2 regions of the Gordonia aquimaris genome follow, and region 1 is predicted to be linked to the other one. Evidence: predicted binding sites of a transcription regulator. Region 1 holds the regulator's gene; the other holds the start of a gene.
What was found. The regulator HspR, encoded in region 1, represses chaperone genes until heat shock. The targets are predictions, from matches to a motif close to ANNTGAGTNNNNNNNACTCANNT.

Region 1 (12,013 bases):
GTACGCCCGTGGTGAGATTGACCCCACCGAGGTGTCGGACGAGACCCGGACGCGCGCAACGATTCTGTGGATGGCGATGGAGTACATCGATGGTCGGCCGGCGAACGACCTGGTCGGACCACATCCCACCGAAGACGACGTCGAGACCATCGTCGCGATCGCAACCCAGATCGGAGCTGCACTCGACTACGCGCACGCGGCAGAGGTGCTGCATCGGGACGTGAAACCCGCCAACATCATGGTCGCAACGGGGTCCGAACGACCGCGGGCGGTGCTCACCGACTTCGGTATCGCACAGTTGCTCGACGACGCCCGCCCACTCGCCCGCAACGGCCGCGTCCAAGGTTCTATCGCCTATGCGGCACCGGAACTGCTGACCGCCCAACGACTCTCCGCCGCCACGGACCAATACGCCTTTGCCGCAGGGCTGTTCGAACTGTTCACCGGCGAACCCCCGTTTCCCCGCGCGACCGCGTTCGCGATCACCTATGCCCATCTGCATGATCCGGTGCCGCGGTTGACCAAGGCGCAACCCTGGCTGCCATCGTCATTGAATTCGGTGTTCGCGAAAGCCCTGGCGAAGAATCCAGCCGACCGCTACGAGACATGTGCCGAGTTCACCGACATCATTCGCCGTGCGTTGCAGGATGTTCCGGTTCCCACACCATCTCGCCGACGGTGGTGGCCATGGGCGCGTCAACCCGCCGGCTGAGCCGCGGTTCACGCTTGCGCCCTCGCCGGTGAAGCGGTGACAAGCGAGTTTACGAACAGGCCCCGTCGCCGGTTGAGTAGCGGCGCGCCGCCCCATGCTCCGCCACTCCCCGTCGCCGGTTGAGTAGCGGCGTGCGAGCCTGCGAGCCCGCCGCGCCTATCGCTGGTTGAGTAGCGGCGCGCGAGCTTGCGAGCCCGCCGCGTATCGAAACCACGCCCACCCGCACAAAAATCTTCTGCACTATTTTCAAGAATTTCCTTGACATCGAACTGGTGTTCGACCATAGTGGAGTCATGGGAGCTTCGGGGGATCTCACCACCATCACTGATTCTGTTCGTGACCTGCACTTGGGCGACGATATGTCGGGGCGTGCAGCGTTCGATGCGATGACCGCTCTGGTCACATTGCGCAATCTGATCGACCATCACGCCGCGACGGTGGTCGGCCATCTGGACCGCCTCGGTGTGGCCCGCGACCACGGCCGCAAACTCAGCGAGTTGTTGATCGTGATGGGGCTCGCGCCGGCGGTGGCGACCCGTCTGATCCGCATCGCGACCGCCCGCGAGAAACTGCCGACCCTGGCCGCGCACGCCGCCGATGGGGCGATCTCCGCCGAGCATGTCGACGCGGTGGGTAAAGGGGTCGATCATGTCGGGAAAAGATCGGCGGAACCGCTCGACGATGTGGCGCGTCTAAACATCGTGACCGAACTTCTCGCCCAATTCTTTTCCGGCGCCACCCCCGCCGACATCGGCAAACGTGCCCGTCGTCTGGGCAACCAGGTGGCCGCCGACACCGGTGGGCTACCCGCCTCCGAAGACCGTAACCTCAATGCGCTCACCCACGATGTCGATGGTGACGGACGGCTGCAGGTGCGCGCCGACCTCAACACCGAGGTCGGCGAAAAATTCTCGGCTGCGATGGAAGAGTTGGCGGCACCGCGTCCCGAACCCGACGGGTCGCCTGATGCCCGCGGCCCGGAGCGCCGCCACGCCGACGCCCTCGAAGCGTTGCTCGATATCGCTGCCCGTAGTGGTGATGTGGCGTCCGCGCCGCGTCACCAACTGCTGGTGTCGGTGCCCGCTGATACTCCTGATTTGGCCGAGTTGCCGTTCCTGGGGTCGATCACCGAAGCCATGCTGCGCACGTTGACCTGTGACACCACCGCGACCGTCGCGATCGTCGATGGTGAGGCGGTGCCGATGGAGATGAGTAAAGACAAACGCCTGTTCCCAGCCCATCTCCGTAAAGCGTTGCACAAACGCGACGAGTGTTGCATCAAATGCGGCGTGGCGGCCTCCCGCTGCCAAGGCCATCACATCGTCCATTGGGCTGATGGTGGAATCACGGTGTTGGACAACGGCTGTCTGCTGTGCCCATCCTGTCATGCCGACATCCACCACAACGGGTGGGAAGTGATCATGGGCCACGACCGACATCCCTGGCTCCTCCCACCCGTCACCGTCGACCCGACACGTCGGCCGATACCGGCCTACAACCGACGCACGATGAACCTCGACAACCTACCCGCCGCAGCCTGAGCGGCCACAGTCTTACCACGCACCCGACCCCGGTCGGGACCGCAACCGTCCCTTGAAAACTCCATAGAGTCAACCAACGGCACCACAGTGGTGTCGCGTACCCGACGGCCACATCGGTTGCACAACAACCCTCGTGGTGCGCGGTACGCGACCCCACACGCCGGCCAGGACATTCGCTCAGCCGGGTGTCTCGATCTTATAGACGCGTAAAGCATTGTCTCGGAATACTTTACTCAGTGCGTAGTCGCCGCCGAGCGGCGCGATCAGATCGACCAGTGCGCCGACGATCATGTCGAACGATACGTTGGGCTTGTCGATGGGGAAATTGGAGCCGAACATCACGCGGTCGGCACCGAAATGGGTGAACACATGGTCGACCAGCGGGCCGACCATCTCGGTCAGTGTCGCCCGGCTGCCGACATTGCCCCACCGCTCCCGTCCGTAGCCCAGAACCGGCAGCCCGAGTCCGGACAGCTTCACCATCACGTTCGGGTAGGCCGCCAGGGTGACCATTCGTTCGCGCCACAACCGCATGATGTCTGCGCGCGCACCCGCAGTGGCACCGGTTCGCGCGCCGACGGGTCCGAACACCCCGACCGGCGCCCCGACGTGGTCGACGACGATGGTGACCTCGGGATACTCCCGCGCCAGAGTCACCACGTCGTAGAGCTGATGAGAGTAGACGAACGCGTCGAACACCAGGCGTCGGTCGGCAACCTCGGCGAAGCCCTTCAAGAACGACGGGGAGGACAAGATGCCATCAGCATCGGCCCCATTGCGGATCTTGGGGTCTGGGTGGCGGGTGGTGATCCACCGAATGCCACGAAGTCGGTCGGTCAAGGCGGCATGTTCGTCGATGAGTTCGGCGAAACGCTCGGCCCGCGGGTCGGCGTGGGCAACGATCGCACCCAGTTGAGGCAACGAATCCGCACCGAACGGCAGGGTCGTCACGTACCGCGTCTCCTCGACGGCCGACCTCCCCGCGGGAGTGTCGACGCGGCCGGCGGTCTCGTCGCCGCGCCAGTGCGACTCCATATGCACCACGGTGTCCACCCGCACACCGGCGGTCTTGAAGACCGGGGAGGTGTCGGCCAGGTACTGCATAGGCTCGTACACGCGCGCGACGGTGCTCGGGGTGAGAACGTACTCCCGGTCGGCCTGCGACACCACCATCGGGAAAACCCGGTCGCCGAATGCGGGCACGAACCGATACAGCCGCGAGAGCCGATTCGCCGCCCACGGCGTGCTCCGCGGATTCCACTGGTGCAGATGAGCGTCGACAATTCCCCTGACAACACCATCGAGCGAGCTCACGTACCCGAGGTTGCCACAGTCGTCGCGAACCCGACATCGATTGATCGATCGCAAGTCGCCGTCGATGGACCGCTAGGCTCTCTGGGGCGGGCATCGATCCCGCCGACCATGCGACACGCTCAGGGGAGGTGACCGGCCCGTGGCCAATCATTCGCGACACGTCCTCCACCAGCTCCGCGAGCTGATCAACCGCGACCCCGACCGGTTCTCGGCCAACATCTACACGCGCATGTTCGCCATCGATCCCGATCTTCGCGAACTGTTCCCGGCGGTCATGTCCGGTCAGCGCGATGCGTTCTTCCGGGTCATCGACCACGTCCTCGACGTGATTCCGCAGGCAGATGGCCACCCCGAGCTCGTGGAGTTCCTCGCCCAACTCGGCCGTGATCACCGCAAATTCGGAGTCCGCCCCGAGCACTACGGTGTCATTTATCGGGCACTGATCGCCGAGTTCGCATCGCTGCTGGGTGACTACTGGGATGACGAAACCGCCCAGACGGTAACTCAGGCGATGATGCTGACGACCGGCGTGATGCGCGGCGCCGCCGAGACAGCGCCGTTCCCGGCGCTCTGGTCGGCGGAGGTGGTGGAGAAGTTCCGCATCACCCGCGACCTCGCGGTGGTGCGGCTGCTGTCCAAGGCACCTCTACGGTTCGCCCCCGGCCAGTACCTCGAGGTGCAGATTCCGCAGCGCCCGAAAGCGTGGCGAAGTCTGTCGCCGGCGATCCCGCCCAACCCGCGCGGTGAGCTGGAGTTTCACGTGCGGGGCGTGCAAGGCGGCACTGTGAGCTGCGCCATCGTCGGCGAGACGCGGGTCGGCGACGTCTGGCATTTCGCACAAGGGCACGGCACCCTGCACATCGAACCGGACCGCCCGGTGGTGATGGTGGCCGGCGGATCCGGCCTGGCGCCGCTGCGGGCGCTGCTCATCGAAATGTCCAAGCGCGCCGATACTCCGCCTACCCACATCTTCTACGGCATGCGCTATCCGGGCGAACTCTACGACCTCGTCGTATTGCGTCGAATTGCGGCGACCAACCCTTGGCTGCGCATCACCGCGGTTTCCGAAGAGACCACCGATCCGTGGTGGATCACCGCGGTGGCCACCCCCGAAGCGCTGGGCATCGAGCACCACATCGGCACCCTCGCCGATGTCGCCGCAGCCGCCGGCCCGTGGGACGAGCATCAGGTGCTCATCGCCGGGTCGGCGAAGATGATCGAGGCGACTCGCCGGCGAATGCTCATCGCAGGTGCCCGGGCGAGCCTCATCCAGCACGACCCCGTGGTCTGACGAAAGACTCGGACCTACGGGCCGGGAGTCTGACCGGCGACGGACACGGTGGTCGTCTCGGTGACCGTCTCAGTCGGCTGCTCGGTGACCGTCTCGGTCTCCGTCGACGTCTCCGTCTCGGTTTCGGTCTCCGTCGTGGTGCTCGCGGCATCGCGCGATTCGGTCACCGTTGTGGTGGCGACGCGGGTGCGGACCTCGGTGACCGGCGCAGCGGTGCGGGTCACCGTCGACGCTTCTGCGGTCTCGGTGACCGTCGTAGTTGGTGTCGGCTCCTCTTCGGTGGCGTCCACACCGGCGAACACCGCGGACGCCGCAATCGCACCGAGGGCCAGTGCCGCCGCCATCGCCGCGCCGATGAGCCACCAGCGACGCGTCGACGGGGTACGCACAACCGCCCCCGGCCGCAGCGCCAACACCGCCGCGCCGACCGCCGCCGCGAGCGCCGGTTGATCAACGACAGTGACCGGTCGCGCCAGCGCATACTCGAGAGCCGCCGACGTTCCGGCCACCTCGGCGCCGGGGCCGGTGAGTACCACCGACGTGACGGCAGACCCTCCAGGTGCCGCCATCACCGCGTCGGCGACAGCGCCCGCATGGGCGGGATCGGTGACCGGGCCGGGCGACCCGTAGGCGAACTCGGCCGTTCCCAGGACCTCGCCGGTTGCCGAATCGAGGTTGACGACCGACGAACCCGGCGACGGGACGGCGTCACGATCCAGATCAATCGCAGCGACGATCCCGGTACCGGATGCGGCAGTCCGGGCCACCTCGGCCAACGCCGCCGGCATGTCGGTGACGGCCACCTTGTCGTACCAGGCCGGCCGCGACGTACCCGGCGCCAGATTGGCCTGCAGGTAGCTCTGGGTGGCGGGTCGGGCGCAGGCGACACCGATGCGATTGATCTCATACGGCACCGAGTCGACGAGTTCGTGGATGGCGTTCTCGGCGCTCTGCGCCGACGGATCCGGAAGGTCGACCAGGTTGCTGGCGATGATGTCGCCGTCGGCACCTCGCACCACGGAGGCGACTCGATCCTCGACCACGGAGATCCCGAGGACCGATCCGTCCGAGCTCGAACCGCCCCCGTACTGGGCGCTTCTGGTCTCGGCCATGTCCTCGTCCTGTCTACAACGACGCTTTTGTCCCGAGTCAGGGTAACGGGTGGGCCGAGGTACCGATCAGTCGGTCTTGCGCTTGCGACGCGGCTGCCACACCACCAGTGCGCTGGTGCGCGGCACCGGAACCAGCTCCCCGCCCCTACGAGCCGACCCGCTGTCGACTTCGGATTGCAGCTCGCGGATGCGCTGCTGCAGGGCGTCGACCTGGTTCTCCAAATCGATGATGCGTTTGATGCCGGCGAGGTTGACGCCCTCCTCCTGCGACAGGCGCTGGATCTCGCGCAGCACCTCGACGTCGCGTGCGGAGTACCGCCGACCACCGCCGGTGGTGCGCTGCGGCGTGACCAGCCCGAGCCGGTCGTAGGTCCGCAGCGTCTGGGCGTGCATGCCGGCCAGTTCCGCCGCGACCGAGATCATGAAGGTCGCGGCGGCTTCTCCGTCGAACTTGTTGCGGTCGTGGTTACCGGCCACCATCATCGCCCCCAACCGGCGCGTGGATCGAAACCGGCGGCCTTCTCCGCGGCGGCGTAACGACGCATGGCCTCGACTGCGTCGTCGTCGAGCTTCGGCGGCACGGCAACCTTCACCGTCACCAGCAGGTCACCCGCCCCACCCGAACGTTTCGGCACACCTCGTCCGCGCACGCGCAGGGTGCGCCCGTCGGTGGTGTTGGCGGGGATCTTCACTCCCACACTGCCGTCGAGTGTGGGCACCGACACGGTGGCGCCGAGGACCAGTTCGGAGATGCTGACCGGCAACTGCACCTTCAGGTCGTTACCGCTGCGGGTGAACACCTTGTCTGCGGTCACATGGACCACCACGTAGAGGTCACCCGAGGGAGCACCACGGCGACCGGCCTCGCCTTGGCCGGCCAGCCGGATGCGTTGGCCGTCCTCGACACCGGCCGGGATACGCACATTGATGGTGCGTGCGCGTACCTTCACGCCGCTGCCCTCGCAGTCGGTGCACGGATCGTCGATCCGTGACCCGGTGCCCTGGCAGTCCTGGCACGGTTCGCTGAACCCGAACGCGCCCTGGTTGCGGCTGACGAATCCGGACCCGTTGCAGTTCGGGCAGACGCGCGGACTGGTACCCGGTTTGGCACCACTGCCGTGGCAGGTGGTGCACGGCGCCGGGCTGGTCACCCGAAGCGGTACGGTCGTGCCGGTCGCGGCATCCTTGAACGTCAGGGTCGTCTCGGTCTCGAGGTCGTTGCCTCGCTTGGGCCGCGTCGCCGTGGAGGTTCGCGGACCGCGATTGAACAGCCCGTCGAATAGGTCGCCGAAACCGCCCGCCGACTCGCCGCCGGCGCCACCACCACCGCCGAACAGGTCACCGATGTTGAAGTCGGCCCCCGGCGTCGTCGTGTAGTGCGTTCCACCGCCTCCCGAGAAACCGCCGGGAAAGCCATTGCCCCCGCCACGGAATCGCCCACCGGCGAACATCGCGCGGGTCTCGTCGTATTCTTTGCGCTTCTCTGGATCGGCCAGCACGCTGTGTGCTTCGGACACCCGCTTGAAGCGTTCTTCGGCCGCGGTGTCGCCCGGGTTCGCGTCCGGATGGAGTTCGCGGGCGAGCTTCCGGTAGGCCTTCTTGATCTCTTCAGCCGAAGCGTCAGAAGCAACGCCCAGGTCCTTGTAGAAGTCGTGTTCCAACCACTCCCGTTGTGGAGCCACCAGACGTCACCTCCTTCGATATCTCAGTTGTCTGGATGAAGTTGTGTGGAGCGGGCCACGAAGGATTGCCGTGCACAACCCTTCGTGGCCCGTCGTCGGTGCGCTTATTGTGCACCAGTCTGTTCGGCCGCATCGCTTCCTACGTCCGACGGATCGGTGACCGTGACCATCGCGTGACGGATCACCTTCTCGCCGAGCCGGTAGCCGGTGCGATAGACGGCGCCGATGACGGGTTCGGCCCCATCACCGTCGTGCTGGACGGCCTCGTGCAGTTCCGGGTCGAACACATCGCCCGGCGCACCGAACGTGGTGAGGCCCTCGGCCGACAGCTCGGCGACGAGTTTGTCGGCCACGCTGCGTAGCGGCCCCTCGTCGAGGTCACCGTGCTGGCGGGCACGATCGAGATCGTCGAGCACCGGCAGCAGTTTGTCGATGAGCAGCTGCTTGCCGTAGAGGACCGAGCCCTGCTTCTCTTCTGCGGCACGCCGCCGGAAGTTGGCGAACTGGGCACGCTCCCGTTGCAGATCTGCCGTCAGCTCGGCGACGCGCTCGTCGGCGAGATCACTCACCTCCGGCTCGCCGTCGGCCCGCGGATCGGCGACGGGTTCGGCCTCCGCAGGGCCGGGCCCGGCGGCCGGCTCCTCGCGCACCTCGCCCGTCTCCGGGTCGATGCGACGACGATCGGTCACCGTGACCGGTTCCTGCTCCTGGACGCCTTCCGGCTCACCTGCGGTCACTTGTTGTCTCCGGAGGAGGACGGTTCGTCGACGACCTCGGCGTCCACGACATCGTCGCCACCGGCGTTGTCACCCTGCGGCGCCTCACCGTTGGGCGACTCGGCGGCCGACGCGGCGTAGATCGCCTGACCCATCTCCTGGGACTCGGTCGAGAGCTTCTCCACCGCGGACTTGATGGCCGCGATGTCGGTGCCCTTCAACGCCTCCTGCGCTTCGGAGATGGCCGCGTTGACCTTGTCCTTCACCTCGCCGGGAACCTTGTCCTCGTTGTCTTTGAGGAACTTCTCGGTCTGGTGCACCAGCGACTCGGCCTGGTTGCGGGTCTCTGCCTCTTCACGACGCTGACGGTCCTCGTCGGCGTGTGCCTCGGCGTCCTTGATCATCCGGTCGATCTCGTCCTTGCTCAGGCCCGAGCCCTCCTGGATGCGGATGGAGTTCTCCTTGCCGGTGCCCTTGTCCTTCGCGGTGACGTGCACGATGCCGTTTGCGTCGATGTCGAAGGTCACCTCGATCTGCGGGACACCCTGCGGCGCAGGCGCGATGCCACCGAGCTCGAACGATCCGAGCAGCTTGTTGTGCGAGGCGATCTCGCGCTCACCCTGATAGACCTGGATCTGCACCGACGGCTGGTTGTCCTCGGCGGTGGTGTAGGTCTCCGACCGCTTGGTCGGGATGGTGGTGTTGCGCTCGATCAGCTTGTGCATCACGCCGCCCTTGGTCTCGATACCGAGGCTCAGCGGGGTGACGTCGAGCAGCAGCACATCCTTGACCTCGCCGCGCAGCACGCCGGCCTGCAGTGCCGCGCCCACGGCGACGACCTCGTCCGGGTTGACGCCCTTGTTGGGCTCCTGGCCACCGGTCAGTTCCTTCACCAGCTCGGTGACGGCAGGCATACGGGTCGAACCGCCGACCAGCACCACGTGGTCGATGTCGCCGACGGCGATGCCGGCGTCCTTGATGACCGCCTGGAAAGGCGAGCGGGTGCGCTCGAGCAGATCGGAGGTGATCTTCTGGAACTCGCTGCGCGAGAGCTGCTCGTCGAGGAACAGCGGGTTCTTCTCGGCGTCGACCGTGATGTAGGGCAGGTTGATCGAGGTGCTCTGCGAGGCAGACAGTTCGATCTTGGCCTTCTCGGCAGCCTCACGCAGACGCTGCATGGCCATCTTGTCCTTGGTCAGGTCGATGCCGTTCTGGCTCTTGAACTTCTCCACGAGCCAGTCGACGATGCGCTGATCCCAGTCGTCACCACCGAGGTGGTTGTCGCCGGAGGTCGCGCGGACCTCCACGACACCGTCGCCGATCTCGAGCAGCGAGACGTCGAAAGTACCGCCACCGAGGTCGAAGACCAGGATGGTCTGTTCGCTCTCGCCCTTGTCCAGGCCGTAGGCGAGTGCCGCGGCGGTGGGCTCGTTGACGATGCGCAGCACGTTGAGGCCGGCGATCTGGCCGGCTTCCTTGGTGGCCTGACGCTGGGCGTCGTTGAAGTAGGCCGGCACGGTGATGACCGCGTCGGTCACGTCCTCACCGAGGTAGGACTCGGCGTCGCGCTTGAGCTTCTGCAGCGTGCGCGCGCTGATCTCCTGCGGGGTGTACTTCTTGTCGTCGATCTCTACGGACCAGTCGCCCTCGCCCATGTGGCGCTTGACCGAGCGGATGGTGCGGTCGACGTTGGTGACCGCCTGGTTCTTCGCCGGCTGCCCGACCAGTACCTCGCCGTTGCGCGCGAACGCGACGACCGACGGGGTCGTGCGGGAGCCTTCGGCGTTGGCGATGACGGCGGCCTCGCCGCCCTCGAGCACGGACACCACCGAGTTGGTGGTACCGAGGTCGATTCCAACTGCACGAGACATGTGTGTTCCTCCTAGTTCATGGGTGTGCACCCAAGTTCGTGTCGGGTCCGAGGGGTGTCCGCGAACTAATGCCTGCGAACGGACCTCGGATGATGCTGTCGAAACCCTCGTCGGACCCGAACTTCAGCGCATCCGACTCATGTCTTACTGAAAGAATCAGCCGGAGTCAACTGAGTTGAGCGATATTGACTCAAGTTTCTCGTAGTCTGCAACGGCAGTAGGCGCTGGAATGTTCCCGGTGCCGCAAAGATCATCGACACAGGCGCCGCGCGGGCGCCGCCGCCCACACTGACGCCATCAGCCACGGACACGGCGTGACCGACGTCGCATTCGCTGGATGTAACGACGGGTCACCCTAAAGTAGACAAAGGAACCAAGCACCGGGCGCTGCGCTGGCCCACGATCCACGGCAGATTCGGCGAAGGAGGAACGTTCCCATGGTGGAGTCGAGGCAACGCCGCGGTGGCGAACGCCGGACCAAGTTCGGCGAGACCGCTGTCGAGATCATCGCGACCCAGGGCCTGCACGCCCTGACCCATCGCACGGTCGACGAGACCGCCGGCTACCCACCCGGCTCGATCAACTACTACGCCCCCACCCGCAGCCGACTGCTCGCGCTCGCCCTGGAGACGGTGCACGCGCAGCTTCAGGTCATCGCCTTGGAATCCTTCGGCCCCCTGCTGACCCCGGGCCCGCACACGCCCGACGACGTCGTCGAGTGCGGCACGCAGTTCGTCGAACTGTCACGCACCCAGGGCCGCAAGACCGTGACCGCGCGACATGCTTTGTTGATCGAGGCACAGTTCCATCCCGACCTGGCGGAGATGATCGAGGCGCACCGCCAGGAACTCGTCCACCTGTCGGTCGCGGTGGGTGCACCGTTTCGGCCCGAACACCCGGAAGAAGCGGCCAATCTCGTCGTCGCGCTGATGGACGGGCTCGTCCAGCAACTCGTGCTCGGCAAACTCGACACGGTGACCCGGCCGATGGTCAAGATGGCGATGTCACATATCTGCACGATCGGCAGCGAGACATCGCAGTGGACGGCGATCACGCCATAGCCACGTTGTGCTCATCGCCGGCGAGAGTGAGTGGTGGCAGCGTTGACGTTGTCGCCGGCCCCGGCCGTTCAGAGCGCTTCGGGGCGCAACGCATCGCCCGGGAATCCACGTCACGGCTGACACCAGAGCGGGCCGCGACAACGATTATCGTCGTCGTGGCCCGCTGTGGTGTCAGTTGTGCCGATCAGGCGGCGGACACCGCGTGATCCGACGCGCCGTGTCCCGACGTCGCGTACTCGGCCGCCGGTTCCAACGCCTGCGCGAGGATGTCGGCGACATCGGTCATCGGACGCACGTCGAGCGCGTCGAGCACCTCGGCCGGAACGTCGTCGAGGTCGGGTTCGTTGCGCTGCGGGATGAACACCGTCGTCAGGCCGTTACGTTGCGCGGCAAGCAGTTTCTGCTTGACCCCACCGATCGGCAGGACCCGCCCGTTGAGGGTGACCTCGCCGGTCATGCCCACCTCGGCGCGCACTTTACGGCCGGTCGCCATCGACACCAACGCGGTCACCATGGTGACGCCGGCGCTCGGACCGTCCTTGGGCACCGCCCCGGCGGGCACGTGCACATGGATGGTCTTGTTCAGCATCTCCGGGTCGATACCCAGCTTTTCGGCGTGGGCCCGAACGTAGGACAGCGCGATCTGCGCCGATTCCTTCATCACGTCACCGAGTTGGCCGGTCAGCTTGAGTCCGGGTTCGCCGTCGACGCTG
Region 2 (12,013 bases), on a different contig from region 1:
CCGCTTGGTGAGGATGGTGCGCCAACTCAAGCCGGACTGGAACCCCTCGAGGGCGACCCGCTCAAAAAACGCATCGTCACCCTCGAGCGGGAATCCCCATTCCTCGTCGTGATACGTCGTCTCCGGCTCGACAGCGGCCCAGCCGCAGCGTGTCACGCCATCGGCTCCGGTGGTCACGAACGACATGGCACTCCTCGGGTTCGGCGATCAACCGCACCCTACCGCCGTCCTCCGACACGTCCGATGGTCAACGGACGACAACGGTTTTCCCGATGGCTCCGCCACTCTCGGAGATGCGGTGCGCCTCGCGGAGATTCTCGACGGTGAACCCCTCGAAGACCTGATTCGCCGTGCTGCGGATCGTGCCGTCGTCGACAAGCCGCGCCACCTCATCGAGTATTCGATGCTGACTGTCGTCGGACGGAAGATAAAGCGGTTTGCTGAACATGAGCTCCCAGTGCCAGCTCTGGCTCTTGCTCTTCAGCGGCAACGTGTCGAGTCCCTCCGGTTCGTCGATGGCCACCACCTGACCGTGCACGCCCATGATCTCGGCGTAGGTCTCCACGTTGCCGCGGGAGTGCGGCGAGAACACGTAGTCGACCCCCTCCGGCGCCAAGGCGCCAACCTGATCGCGCATCTCTCGCGGAGCCACCACGTGGTGTGCCCCCAGATCCCGTACCCAGTCGGCCGAGCCGGGCCGCGACGCGGTTGCGATCGCGGTCACTCCCGTCAGCTTCCGCGCCAACTGCGTGACCATCGAACCCACGCCACCTGCCCCGGCGACCACCAGAAGTGCTCCAGCGGAGGACTCCTCGAGCCGCAACTTGTCGAACAGCACCTCCCACGCGGTCAGCGACGTGAGCGGCAAGGCCGCCGCATCACCGAAGTTCAGTGATGCCGGCTTGTGCCCCACGATGCGCTCGTCAACCAGCTGGACAGCGGCGTTGCTACCCGGACGGTTGATGACACCCGCGTAGTAGACCTCGTCACCCACAGCGAAGCGGGTGACTGCCGATCCGACCCCGATCACGACACCGGCCGCGTCGAAGCCGAGAACCTTCGGTCCGTCGGCGGGATCGAACGAGGCGCGGACCTTGACGTCGACCGGGTTGACCGAGACGGCCCGAACCTCCACGAGCAGATCATGTGGGCCGGGGTCGTCCACGACGACGTCGAGCGTGACGAACGACGTGTCGGCGTCGATCGCACCGGGTGCGGTGGCGGCGATGGCAGATGTGGTTGTCGGCATGGCGCTGACGGTATCCAGAGGACCCTGGTTACCCGCAAGGGATATTGGTATCCTTCGGGAACCTATGCACGTCAGGAGGATAAATGAGCACAGCCCATCACCGCGGTGACGCCTACTCGGCCACATGCCCCTGCCGAGGGATGCTCGACCTCCTCGCCGACAAATGGAGCGCCCTCATCATCGGTGCCCTGCGGTCGGGCCCGATGCGTTTCGGTGAGCTCCGCACGCGACTCGACGGCATCAGCCCGAAGGTGCTCACCGCCACGCTGCGCCGACTCGAAGAGCACGGCATCCTGACGCGCACCGTGTATCCGGCGGTGCCGCTACACGTGGAGTACGCACTGACCGACCTGGGCGCCGACGCCTCGGTGCCGCTTGACGCACTTCGCGACTGGGTGGAGGACAACTTGCCGCGCTTTCCGCACTAGTGTCCGGCGCGGGATACCAGCGGGCCCGGCCCCGACGCCTCAGGCCGACGCGGTGATCGGCATCTGCAGTTCGGTCTGCCACTTCTCCTCGGGCTCGGGATGACTGAGCAGGTACACCTCACGTGCGGTGCCGTCGGTGATGTAGCCGTTGTCGTCGATCCAGGTGGCCAGGATCTGATATCCCTCACCGATGTTGGCCATCTCGCCGTGGTGCACATACGAAGCAACCTGCTCCTGCGCCGGCAGGGTGGAGATCACGAGACCGTCGACGGTCACCCCGTCGGCGACGGTGCATGCCGCGCTGACGGACAACTTGCCGTCTGCCGTGGGTGCATAGGTCGCGACGATCGGACCCGCGGGTTCCACACCGGCCGGCCCGAGTGCGGCGAACAATTGACCGAACAGAGGTTGGATGACGGGCGCGACATCGGCGGAGTCGGTGCTCTCGGCGACTCCGCTGACCGACGCGATCCGGAGTGCCTCGACGGATTTCACAGTGACAGAGGTGGTGCTCATGGTGCCTTCCCTTTCGATCATCCGAAGTCTCGCCTCGATGCGCCGGAGCCGGTCGGTGTCGGCCTCGATTTGGGCGGCCACCTGCGATTGCCGCAGAGTCAGCATGCCGCGCAGCTCGGCGGTGTCGACGTCGGCGTCGATGATCCGGGTCACCTCGGACAAGGTGAACCCGAGATCCTTCAGCGCGACGAGCCGGTTGAGTCGACGCAGCTGATCGGCCTCGTAGTACCGGTAGCCCGTGTACTCGTCGACGCGTGCCGGTTGCAGGAGCCCGATCGAGTCGTAGTGCCGCAGCATCCGCACCGACACCCGACCCATGGTGGCGAAATCTCCGATGGTGAACATGACACGATCACACTCCTGCCTCACACGGTGTCAGGGTCAAGCGCCCGCGGCCCGACGACCCATCGATATCGAATCGTGGCATCGGATCACGACTCTGTGACCGTATGCGGTCGACGGCGGCCGCGGGCGCGCGAGCCTGCCTACGGTGCGGATATGTCCACCCGCTGCGACGGCGCCACCACCACGTCCTCCCCCACGCCCGCGTATCTCCCGATCGCCGACCATGGCGTCATCGGCGATCTACGCACCGCCGCGGTGATCGGGGTCGACGGACGCATCGACTGGTTCTGTTGCCCGCGTTTCGACTCCCCGAGCGTGTTCGGTTCGCTGCTCGACGCCGAGCATGGCGGCGCGTGGACGATAGAGCAGATCGATGGGGATGTGACGACCCGGCAGTTCTATCTGCCTGACTCCAACGTCCTGGTGACCCGCTTCATGAGCGACGACGGTGTGGCCGAGGTCCAGGACCTCATGCCGATCGCGCGACCACACGATCCCGAGCACCGCACCCGCATCGTGCGGCGAGTGGTGTGTGTCCGCGGCAAGGTGAGATTCCGAATGCGCATCGCGCCGCGATTCGACTACGGGCGCGCCCCGCACACCGTCGAGGTCGGCGGTAACGGCCGCGCGACGTTCGAGACCGCCGAAACACGCCTGCACATCGCCTCCGACGCCGAGTGGCACGCCATCGACGACCGCGACCTCGAAGGCGTGTTCAGTCTCCGCACCGGCGAATCGATGACCACCGTCGCGGCCCCGGAATCCATCGCCGATGACTGCTTCACGCATGACCGTCGCCCCGAGGTCGTTGCCGAGACGGTTACCTTCTGGCAAAACTGGATCTCGCAGTCGACCTACACCGGGCGGTGGCGCGAGATGGTGCATCGCTCGGCCCTGACCTTGAAGTTGCTCACCCACGAACCGAGCGGCGCGGTGGTGTCCGCGGTCACCGCGGGATTGCCCGAGAGCATCGGTGGGGAACGCAACTGGGACTACCGCTATGTCTGGATCCGCGACACCGCGTTCACCCTGTACGCCTTGCTGCGACTCGGGTTCACCGACGAGGCCGCCGCGTTCATGCAGTGGCTGACGTGCCGCTTCGCCGACGGCGAGGACGACCTGACGGGTCCGCTACGCCTGATGTACACCCTCGACGGCGATCCCCCGCCGGAGGAGACACGGTTGGACTGGGAGGGCTATCGCGGGTCGTCGCCGGTGGTGATCGGCAACGCCGCCGCCCAGCAACGCCAACTCGACATCTATGGCGAGCTCATCGACTCGGTGTATCTGTTCAACAAGTACGGACCGGGCATCTCGTATCAGTCGTGGACTCAGCTCTGCGACGTAGCGGCCTGGCTGGTCGACAACTGGGACGCACCGGATCAGAGCATCTGGGAGGTCCGCACCGAACCGCGCCATCATGTGTACTCGCGGCTGATGTGCTGGGTAGGGCTGGAGCGGATGATCCGGATGAGTCGCCAGCGCGGCCTGCCCGGCGACATCGCCGGCTGGATGACGGCCCGCGACGAGATCTTCACCCAGATCATGGAACGCGGCTGGAACGAGAAGCTGGGCGCCTTCGTGCAGACCCTCGACGCCGACCGCCTGGACGCCTCGCTGCTCCTGATTCCGGCCGTGAAACTGTTGGCGCCCACCGACGACCGTTTCCAGAGCACGCTTCGGGCCATCGAAGACGAACTCGTCAGCGACTCGCTGGTGTTCCGCTACGACACCACCGACGGCCACGACGGCCTCGACGGCGGCGAGGGCACTTTCTCGCTGTGCTCGTTTTGGTACGTCGAGGCGTTGACACGCTCGGGCCGTCTCGCCGACGCCCGGCTGGCGATGGAGAAGATGTTCACCCACGCCAATCATCTGGGCCTCTACGCCGAGCAGGTCGGGTTGACCGGCGAACAGCTGGGCAACCTCCCGCAGGCGTTCACTCACCTGTCGCTGATCAGTGCGGCCATCAACCTCGATCGACGGCTGGCCAACTGATGAACGCCGTTACCTTTCCGTTATCCGAGTTGCGAATGGATCGCAGATGGTCTGCCGAGCGCGAGTGCGCACCCGGGTCGCCGATAGCGTTTTCGTATCGACTGCAGCACTCATGACGCGACAGGTTCATCCATGACGGTTCTCGACATTTCGCCCGCCACCGCGACGCGCACCGTGACCGATTCGGATATCGACCTCGCCGACCTACTCCGACGTGTCGGTGGCGGCGACCATGCCGCGTTCGCCTCCCTCTACGACAGCACGTGCGAGCGGGTCTTCGGAATGGTCCAGCGTGTGCTGCGCGACCCCGGATACAGCGAGGAGACCACTCAGGAGGTCTATCTGGAGGTGTGGCGGTCGGCATCGGCGTTCGATCCCGCCGCGGGGTCGGCGTTGTCGTGGCTGATCACCATGGCGCATCGCCGCGCGGTGGACCGCGTGCGGTCGGAGACGGCATCGCATCGGCGCACCACCGAATACGGGCTGGCCTCGCTACGCCCCGAGGTCGACGAGGTATCCGATGCCGTGGAGATCCGCGCCCGACGCCGGGAAGTCCGAGACGGCATGGACTCGCTGACCAACCTGCAGCGAGAATCTGTGGAGCTGGCCTACTTTCAGGGTCTGACCTATCGCGAGGTCGCCGACCGGCTGGGCATCGGGTTGCCGGCCGTCAAATCCCGCATCCGCGACGGCATGCGCAGACTTCGCACCCACTTGGAGCCGGGTCACGCTGCCTAGGGTGGAGTCGTGACCGCACACCAGTACGTCCTCAACTCCCCCGACACCTTCATCACCGACGCACTGCGCGGCTTTCTCGCCGCCAACCCGCGCATCGCCTGGCGGCCCGACCCCGGTTTCCTGCACCGTCGCGAGGCTCCGGGCTCCGGTGTCGCGGTGATCTCCGGCGGCGGGTCGGGCCACGAACCGATGCACGCCGGGCTGATCGGCGCGGGCCTGCTCGACGCCGCCTGCCCAGGCCTGGTGTTCACATCACCGAACGCACTGCAGATCGTCGGCGCCACCCGATGGGCCGACCGCGGGCAGGGCGTGTTGCACGTGGTGAAGAACTACACCGGCGACGTGATGAACTTCCGGATCGCCCGTCACCTGCTCCGCGAGGAAGTCGCCACCGATCACGTCCTCGTCGACGACGACGCCGCGACCGAGTCCGAGTCCGGTCCCGGTCGCCGCGGGACCGGGGCGACCATCGTCGTCGAAAAGATCTGTGGCGCAGCGGCCGCCCGCGGGGACGATCTCGCAACAGTCGCCGAACTCGGTCGCCGGACCGCCGACAACGCCCGCAGCTTCGCGGTTGCCTACCGCGCGTGCACCATCCCCGGAGCGCAGTCGGCGACCTTCGACCTCGAACCGGGCCAGATGGAGTTCGGTGTCGGCATCCACGGTGAGGCCGGCGAGGCGCGGACCCAGCAGGTCGGGGCACGGGAGTTGGTTCACCGCATGCTCGATCGCATCGTGGAATCACTGGGGCTCTATAACGGCGAGCGGGTGATCTGCCTGGTGAACGGCCTGGGCTCAGCTCATCCGCTCGAGCTGTCGCTGGTGTTCGGGGAGGTGGTCGCCGATCTGTCGCAGCGCGGCGTCACGGTCTATCGCTCGATGGTCGGCACCTATGTCACCGCACTGGACATGACCGGCTTCTCGATCACCCTCGTCCGTCACGACGACGAGATCCTGGACCTGTTCGACGCCGACACCGAGGCGCCGGCGTGGCCCGCCCGGACCGGCCGCGGTCCGGCGGAGGTGAGCGTCGTCGAGTTCGCCGAACCCGACGACGCCGCATCCGACGGCGACGAGTCGGTGTGGTTGACACGCTTCGTTTCTCGGGTGCTCGATTCGATCGACGACCTGACCGCGCTGGACCAGCAGGCCGGCGACGGTGACTTCGGCACCAACATGCAGGCGGCCCTCGGCCATTTCGAGGCGCCGCTTCGCGGGACGGATGCCGAGGTGTTGACGGCGATCAGCACCTCGTTCCTGGTGCGCGCCGGTGGTACCTCGGGTGCGGTGTTCGGGGTGCTGTTCCGTCAGCTCGCAGGCGCGTTCGCGGAATCCGATGACTTCGCGGTGGCCCTGCGCGACGGCACGGGCGCAGCGCTCGCCGAGATCAAGGACCTCGGTGGCGCGGAGGTCGGCGACAACACCATGGTCGACGCGTTGGCCCCGGCAGCCGACGCGTTGGCCGGGGGCGCGGCGCTCGATGAGGTCGCGCAGGCAGCCGAGGACGGTGCCGAATCCACCCGCGACACCACCGCCGCCAAGGGACGGGCCAGCTATGTGGGCGAGAATGCCCGCGGCGTGGTCGATCCGGGCGCGCTGGTCGTCTCGTGGTTGTATCGGGCCGCGGCCGAGATCGGTAGCTGAGGCCGGTCTCGATACGTCACTCGCGGGCGCTCGCGGCTACTCGACCACCGACTGGGGGCGGCTCCCCCGAGTTTCGCAGCGGCCCGACCCCACCCCGCGAGATTCGCAGCGGCTCGACCCTGCCCCGCGGATTGAGTAGCGCCGAGCGAGCTTGCGAGCCCGGCGCGTATCGAAACCCGTAACGCACGAATTCGCCCATGACTGAAATCGGCCCCCTCGATCGGCTCCGAGGGGATATCCCCTCGGACCGACCGCAGAGAGCCGATTTCAGTCAGTTCAGCCGAGCACCAACGACTCGCCGTCGGCACCCACATTCACCGGCACCACGTCGCCGTCGTGAATGTCACCGGCCAGCAACGCCTTTGCCAGCTGATCGCCGATCGCCTGCTGCACCAGCCGCCGTAGCGGACGGGCACCGTAGAGCGGATCGAAGCCACGCTCGGCCAGCCACTCCTTGGCCTTCGGGGTGACCGACAGCTCCAGGCGACGCTGCGCCAGGCGCTTACCCAGCTGGGCGAGCTGGATGTCGACGATGGACACCAGCTCCTCCGGGCTCAGCGCGTCGAAGACGATCACATCGTCGAGACGGTTGATGAACTCCGGCTTGAACCGACTGCGCACGGCCATCATCACCTGGTCCTTGTCGCCACCCGCGCCCAGGTTGGACGTGAGGATGAGGATGGTGTTGCGGAAGTCCACCGTGCGACCCTGACCGTCGGTGAGGCGACCCTCGTCGAGCACCTGCAGCAGCACATCGAACACGTCCGGGTGGGCCTTCTCGATCTCGTCGAACAGCACCACCGTGTACGGCCGACGCCGCACCGCCTCGGTCAGCTGACCGCCGGCCTCATACCCGACGTAGCCGGGAGGGGCACCGACGAGCCTTGCGACGCTGTGCTTTTCTCCGTACTCGCTCATGTCGATGCGGACCATGGCGCGTTCGTCGTCGAACAGGAACTCGGCCAGGGCCTTCGCCAGCTCGGTCTTACCGACACCGGTGGGACCGAGGAACATGAACGAGCCCAGCGGACGGTTCGGATCGGCCACCCCGGCACGGGCGCGCCGCACCGCGTCGGAGACCGCCTGCACGGCATCCTTCTGGCCGATGACCCGTTGTCCGAGTTCATCTTCCATGCGCAGCAGTTTGGCGGTCTCACCTTCCAGCATGCGGCCGGCGGGGATTCCGGTCCACGACGACACGACCTGCGCCACATCGTCGGGTCCGACCTCCTCCTGCAGCATCACGTCCTGGCCGGGGTCGGTGCCGGTCTTCTCCAGCGCCGCCGCCAGTTCCTTCTCGAGGCCCGGGATCCGGCCGTAGCGCAGTTCGGCGGCACGGCCGAGATCGCTTTCGCGTTCGGCGCGATCTGCTTCTCCGCGAAGCCGTTCCAGCTCCTCCTTGACGTCGCGCACAGCATCGATGGCGGTCTTCTCCGACTGCCAGCGAGCCGAGAGTTCGTTGAGCTTCTCCTTCTGGTCGGCGAGTTCGCCGCGCAGCTTCTCCAGGCGCTCCTTCGAGGCCTCGTCGGTCTCCTTCTGCAGGGCGACCTCCTCGACCTCGAGCCGGCGCACGATGCGCTCGACCTCGTCGATCTCGACCGGACGCGAATCGATCTCCATCCGCAGGCGCGACGCGGCCTCGTCGACCAGGTCGATGGCCTTGTCCGGCAGGAAGCGCGAGGTGATGTAGCGATCGGACAGCGTCGCCGCCGACACCAGCGCGGAGTCGGTGATGCGCACACCGTGGTGCACCTCGTAACGATCCTTGAGTCCGCGCAGGATGCCGATGGTGTCCTCCACCGACGGCTCGCCGACGTAGACCTGCTGGAAGCGGCGTTCGAGCGCGGCGTCCTTCTCGATGTGCTGGCGATACTCTTCCAACGTCGTCGCGCCGACCAACCGCAGCTCGCCGCGGGCGAGCATCGGCTTGATCATGTTTCCGGCGTCCATCGCGGAGTCGCCGGTCGCACCGGCGCCGACGATGGTGTGCAGCTCGTCGATGAAGGTGATGACCTGACCGGCCGATCCCTTGATCTCGTCGAGCACCGCCTTGAGGCGTTCCTCGAACTCACCGCGGTACTTGGCACCGGCCACCATCGAACCCATGTCCAGGGAAATGACCGTCTTGTTGCGGAGCGATTCAGGGACGTCGCCGGCGATGATGCGCTGCGCCAGCCCCTCGACGATGGCCGTCTTGCCGACGCCGGGTTCACCGATGAGCACCGGATTGTTCTTGGTGCGGCGGCTCAGTACCTGCACCACGCGGCGGATCTCGGTGTCACGTCCGATGACCGGGTCGAGTTTGCCCTCACGGGCGGCCGCGGTCAGGTCGGTGGAGTACTTCTCCAACGCCTGATATGTCGACTCCGGGTCCTCGCTGGTCACGCGGGCACTACCGCGCACCGAGACGAACGCATCCCGCAGGGTCTGCGGGGTCGCGCCGGCGTTGGCCAGCAGCTTGGCGACCTCCGAGTCTCCGGTGGCCAGCCCGACCAGGATGTGCTCGGTCGACACGTACTCGTCGTCGAGCTCACCGGCGAGCTGCTGAGCTGCACTGATTGCCGCGATCGACTCGCGGGAGAGCTGCGGCTGCGCGCTCGCGCTGGACACCGTCGGCGCTCGGTTCACCAGTGCCTGAGCCTGCGAACGAACCGTCGACGGGTCCACCCCGACCGCCTTGAGCAGCGGCGCGGCGATGCCGTCGGACTGATCGAGCAGGGCCACCAGGATGTGGGCCGGGCGCACGTCGGAATTACCAGCAGAGGCCGCCGCCTGCACAGCAGCGCTCAGGGCCTGCTGCGTCTTGGTGGTCGGGTTGAAGCTGTCCACGGGCGTGTACCTTTCTCTCTTTAGTCCAACAGGCTCAAGTATGAGCCATACGAGAGGTGTAACGCCAACAAACTTGAGTCTATTTCACTCAACTTGAGCTTCATCGGTGACGCAGGACACGTCCACGGGCGCGAGGAGTAGGCGCTTGCGGAGAGCGATAGGCGGCCGCCCCAACACTCACAACTGCGCCCGGTTGCGTGCCATGACCTGTTGTCGATTCGCTTCCAGCGCCGACCACTCCGGCGCCGCCGCCGCTGCCAACTCCCCTTCCACATCGAGGGCCGCCCCGGTTGTCGCATCCCAGCCCGCGTCGTAGATCCGCTTGACCGACCGCATCATCTCACCGTCGGCATCAGCGATCCGCCGTGCGAGGTCCCATGCGCGACCCAGCAGATCCTCGTGTGCGACGACCTCGGTCACCAGGCCGATGCGCAATGCCAGGGCCGCATCCACCACTTCCCCGGTGAACGACATCCGCCGCGCCCAGCCTGGCCCGACACGGTCCGGCAGCCGAACGGTCATCCCGCCACCGGGCAGCACCCCGACGCGGGCATGGGTGTCGGCGAAGATCGCTCGATCACTGGCGACCAGGAAGTCGCAGCCGAGCGCGAGCTCGAAACCCCCGGTGAATGCCGCACCATTTACCGCACCCACCACGGGTGTGGCGAGCTCACCAACCAGCCGGATGCAGTTCGACTCGCGGATGGCCTCGAGGTAGGCGGGTCCGTCGGCGGCCAGGCTCTTGAGGTCGAGTCCCGCGCAGAATGCCGGGTCGGCACCGGTGAGCACGATCGCCCGAACGGCGTCGTCCGCGTCGAGTCGGCGCAGTGCCGCGCTCAGGCCATCGGCCAGATCCGGGCTGAGCGCGTTGCGCGCCTGCGGCCGATCGAGAGTCACCAGTGCGGCACCGTCACGCACATCCACCAGCAGCGGTTCGGTCACCGCTGTGACACTACGCGCGGAACCACGGCCGATACTTGCGATTGCCCTCGATGATCTCGGTGGCCATCGACAGCGCAGCGCTCACCACGTCGACACCGTTTCGCTCCGAACGGTTCACCATGTCGCGGGCCGTGTCCGCGATGGCATCGACGCGGTCGGCGAGGCCGCTCTCGTCGTCGCGGAGTTCGGCTTCTACCGCGATGAGCCCACCGGCGTTGGCGACGAAGTCGGGGACGTGCACGATGCCACGCTCGCGCAGATCGCGGGCGAGCGCCGGGGTCGTGAGCATGTTGTTGGCGGCACCGACGAGTGCCGAAGCCCGCAACCGGGGGACCGCATGCTCGTCGATGACCCCGCCGGCGGCGCATGGTGCCAGCACATCGGCGTCGGCAAACAGAATGTCGGCCAAATCCGTGGCGGTGACCCCGAGTTCGTCGACCGCGTCGTGCACCCGTACCGGATCGATGTCGGCGGCGAGCACCTCCACTTCGGCAGCACACAGCATCCGGGCGACGTGCAGACCGACATTCCCCAGCCCCTGGATCGCCACGCGACTGCCCGCGACGGATCGACCACAGGCCTCCAGCGCGACCTCGATGCTGCGCACCACGCCACGCGCGGTGAAGTAGGACGGGTCGCCGCGCTGCGCGCACACCACCGGGACGTGACGTCCGATCAGCTCCAGATCGCGCACCGACGTGCCCATGTCGAGTGCCGGGATATAGCGACCATTCAATGCCGCAACATATTTGGCGTGAGCGATCAAGACCTCGTCACGGTTGGCCACGCGCGAATCGGCGTTGATCACACTCTTGCCGCCGCCGAGCGGCACTCCGGCGAGCGCGGCCTTGTAGGTCATCGCCTGGGCGAGATCCATCGCATCCGCCACCGCGGCCGCCCGAGACGGATAGCGACGCATCCGCACACCGCCCAGCGATGGCCCAAGCGTCGTATCATGTACGGCGATAACCGATTCCAGTCCCACCTCGGGATCTCGGCAGATGACGAGCTGTTCGAAATCGCGTTGGTGGAGTTCGGCGGTCAAGTCGGATGCTGCGAAGGTTGTGGTCATGGCGCCCGACGCTATGACCGACCGAAATGCGGCCGCAAGGACTTGGCGCGAACTGACCCGCGTGACGCAAACCTTTATCACCGGGAGAGCGCTTTCGATAAATTGTTGCGCATGGTCGATCTCGATGATGTTGATCTGGCCCTGCTGGCCTTGCTGTCCGAGGACGGCCGCGCCACCTTCTCGGAGCTGGCCGGCCGGGTCAATCTGTCCGTCGCAGCGACCAAGCGCCGAGTCGATCGGTTACGTGCCCAG

Region 2: a site for HspR is predicted at 9,819-9,841, ahead of clpB (ATP-dependent chaperone ClpB). Genes of this name have one in related genera too.

The regions. Positions count from the first base shown of each region.
Region 1 is NZ_JAPKFM010000023.1:2,379-14,391, reverse strand. It holds gene OSB52_RS18675 (serine/threonine-protein kinase) at 1-712, shown strand, start outside; gene OSB52_RS18670 (HNH endonuclease) at 1,006-2,253, shown strand; gene OSB52_RS18665 (amidohydrolase family protein) at 2,431-3,567, opposite strand; gene OSB52_RS18660 (FAD-binding oxidoreductase) at 3,707-4,858, shown strand; gene OSB52_RS18655 (hypothetical protein) at 4,873-5,970, opposite strand; gene OSB52_RS18650 (heat shock protein transcriptional repressor HspR) at 6,037-6,453, opposite strand; gene dnaJ (molecular chaperone DnaJ) at 6,450-7,652, opposite strand; gene grpE (nucleotide exchange factor GrpE) at 7,757-8,389, opposite strand; gene dnaK (molecular chaperone DnaK) at 8,386-10,239, opposite strand; gene OSB52_RS18630 (TetR/AcrR family transcriptional regulator) at 10,677-11,300, shown strand; gene lon (endopeptidase La) at 11,485-12,013, opposite strand, start outside.
Region 2 is NZ_JAPKFM010000031.1:27,402-39,414, forward strand. It holds gene OSB52_RS21750 (DNA-3-methyladenine glycosylase I) at 1-186, opposite strand, end outside; gene OSB52_RS21755 (zinc-binding alcohol dehydrogenase family protein) at 248-1,249, opposite strand; gene OSB52_RS21760 (winged helix-turn-helix transcriptional regulator) at 1,333-1,677, shown strand; gene OSB52_RS21765 (MerR family transcriptional regulator) at 1,717-2,538, opposite strand; gene OSB52_RS21770 (glycoside hydrolase family 15 protein) at 2,692-4,536, shown strand; gene sigK (ECF RNA polymerase sigma factor SigK) at 4,669-5,274, shown strand; gene OSB52_RS21780 (dihydroxyacetone kinase family protein) at 5,284-6,918, shown strand; gene clpB (ATP-dependent chaperone ClpB) at 7,195-9,747, opposite strand; gene OSB52_RS21790 (enoyl-CoA hydratase) at 9,925-10,689, opposite strand; gene OSB52_RS21795 (Glu/Leu/Phe/Val family dehydrogenase) at 10,700-11,761, opposite strand; gene OSB52_RS21800 (Lrp/AsnC family transcriptional regulator) at 11,873-12,013, shown strand, end outside.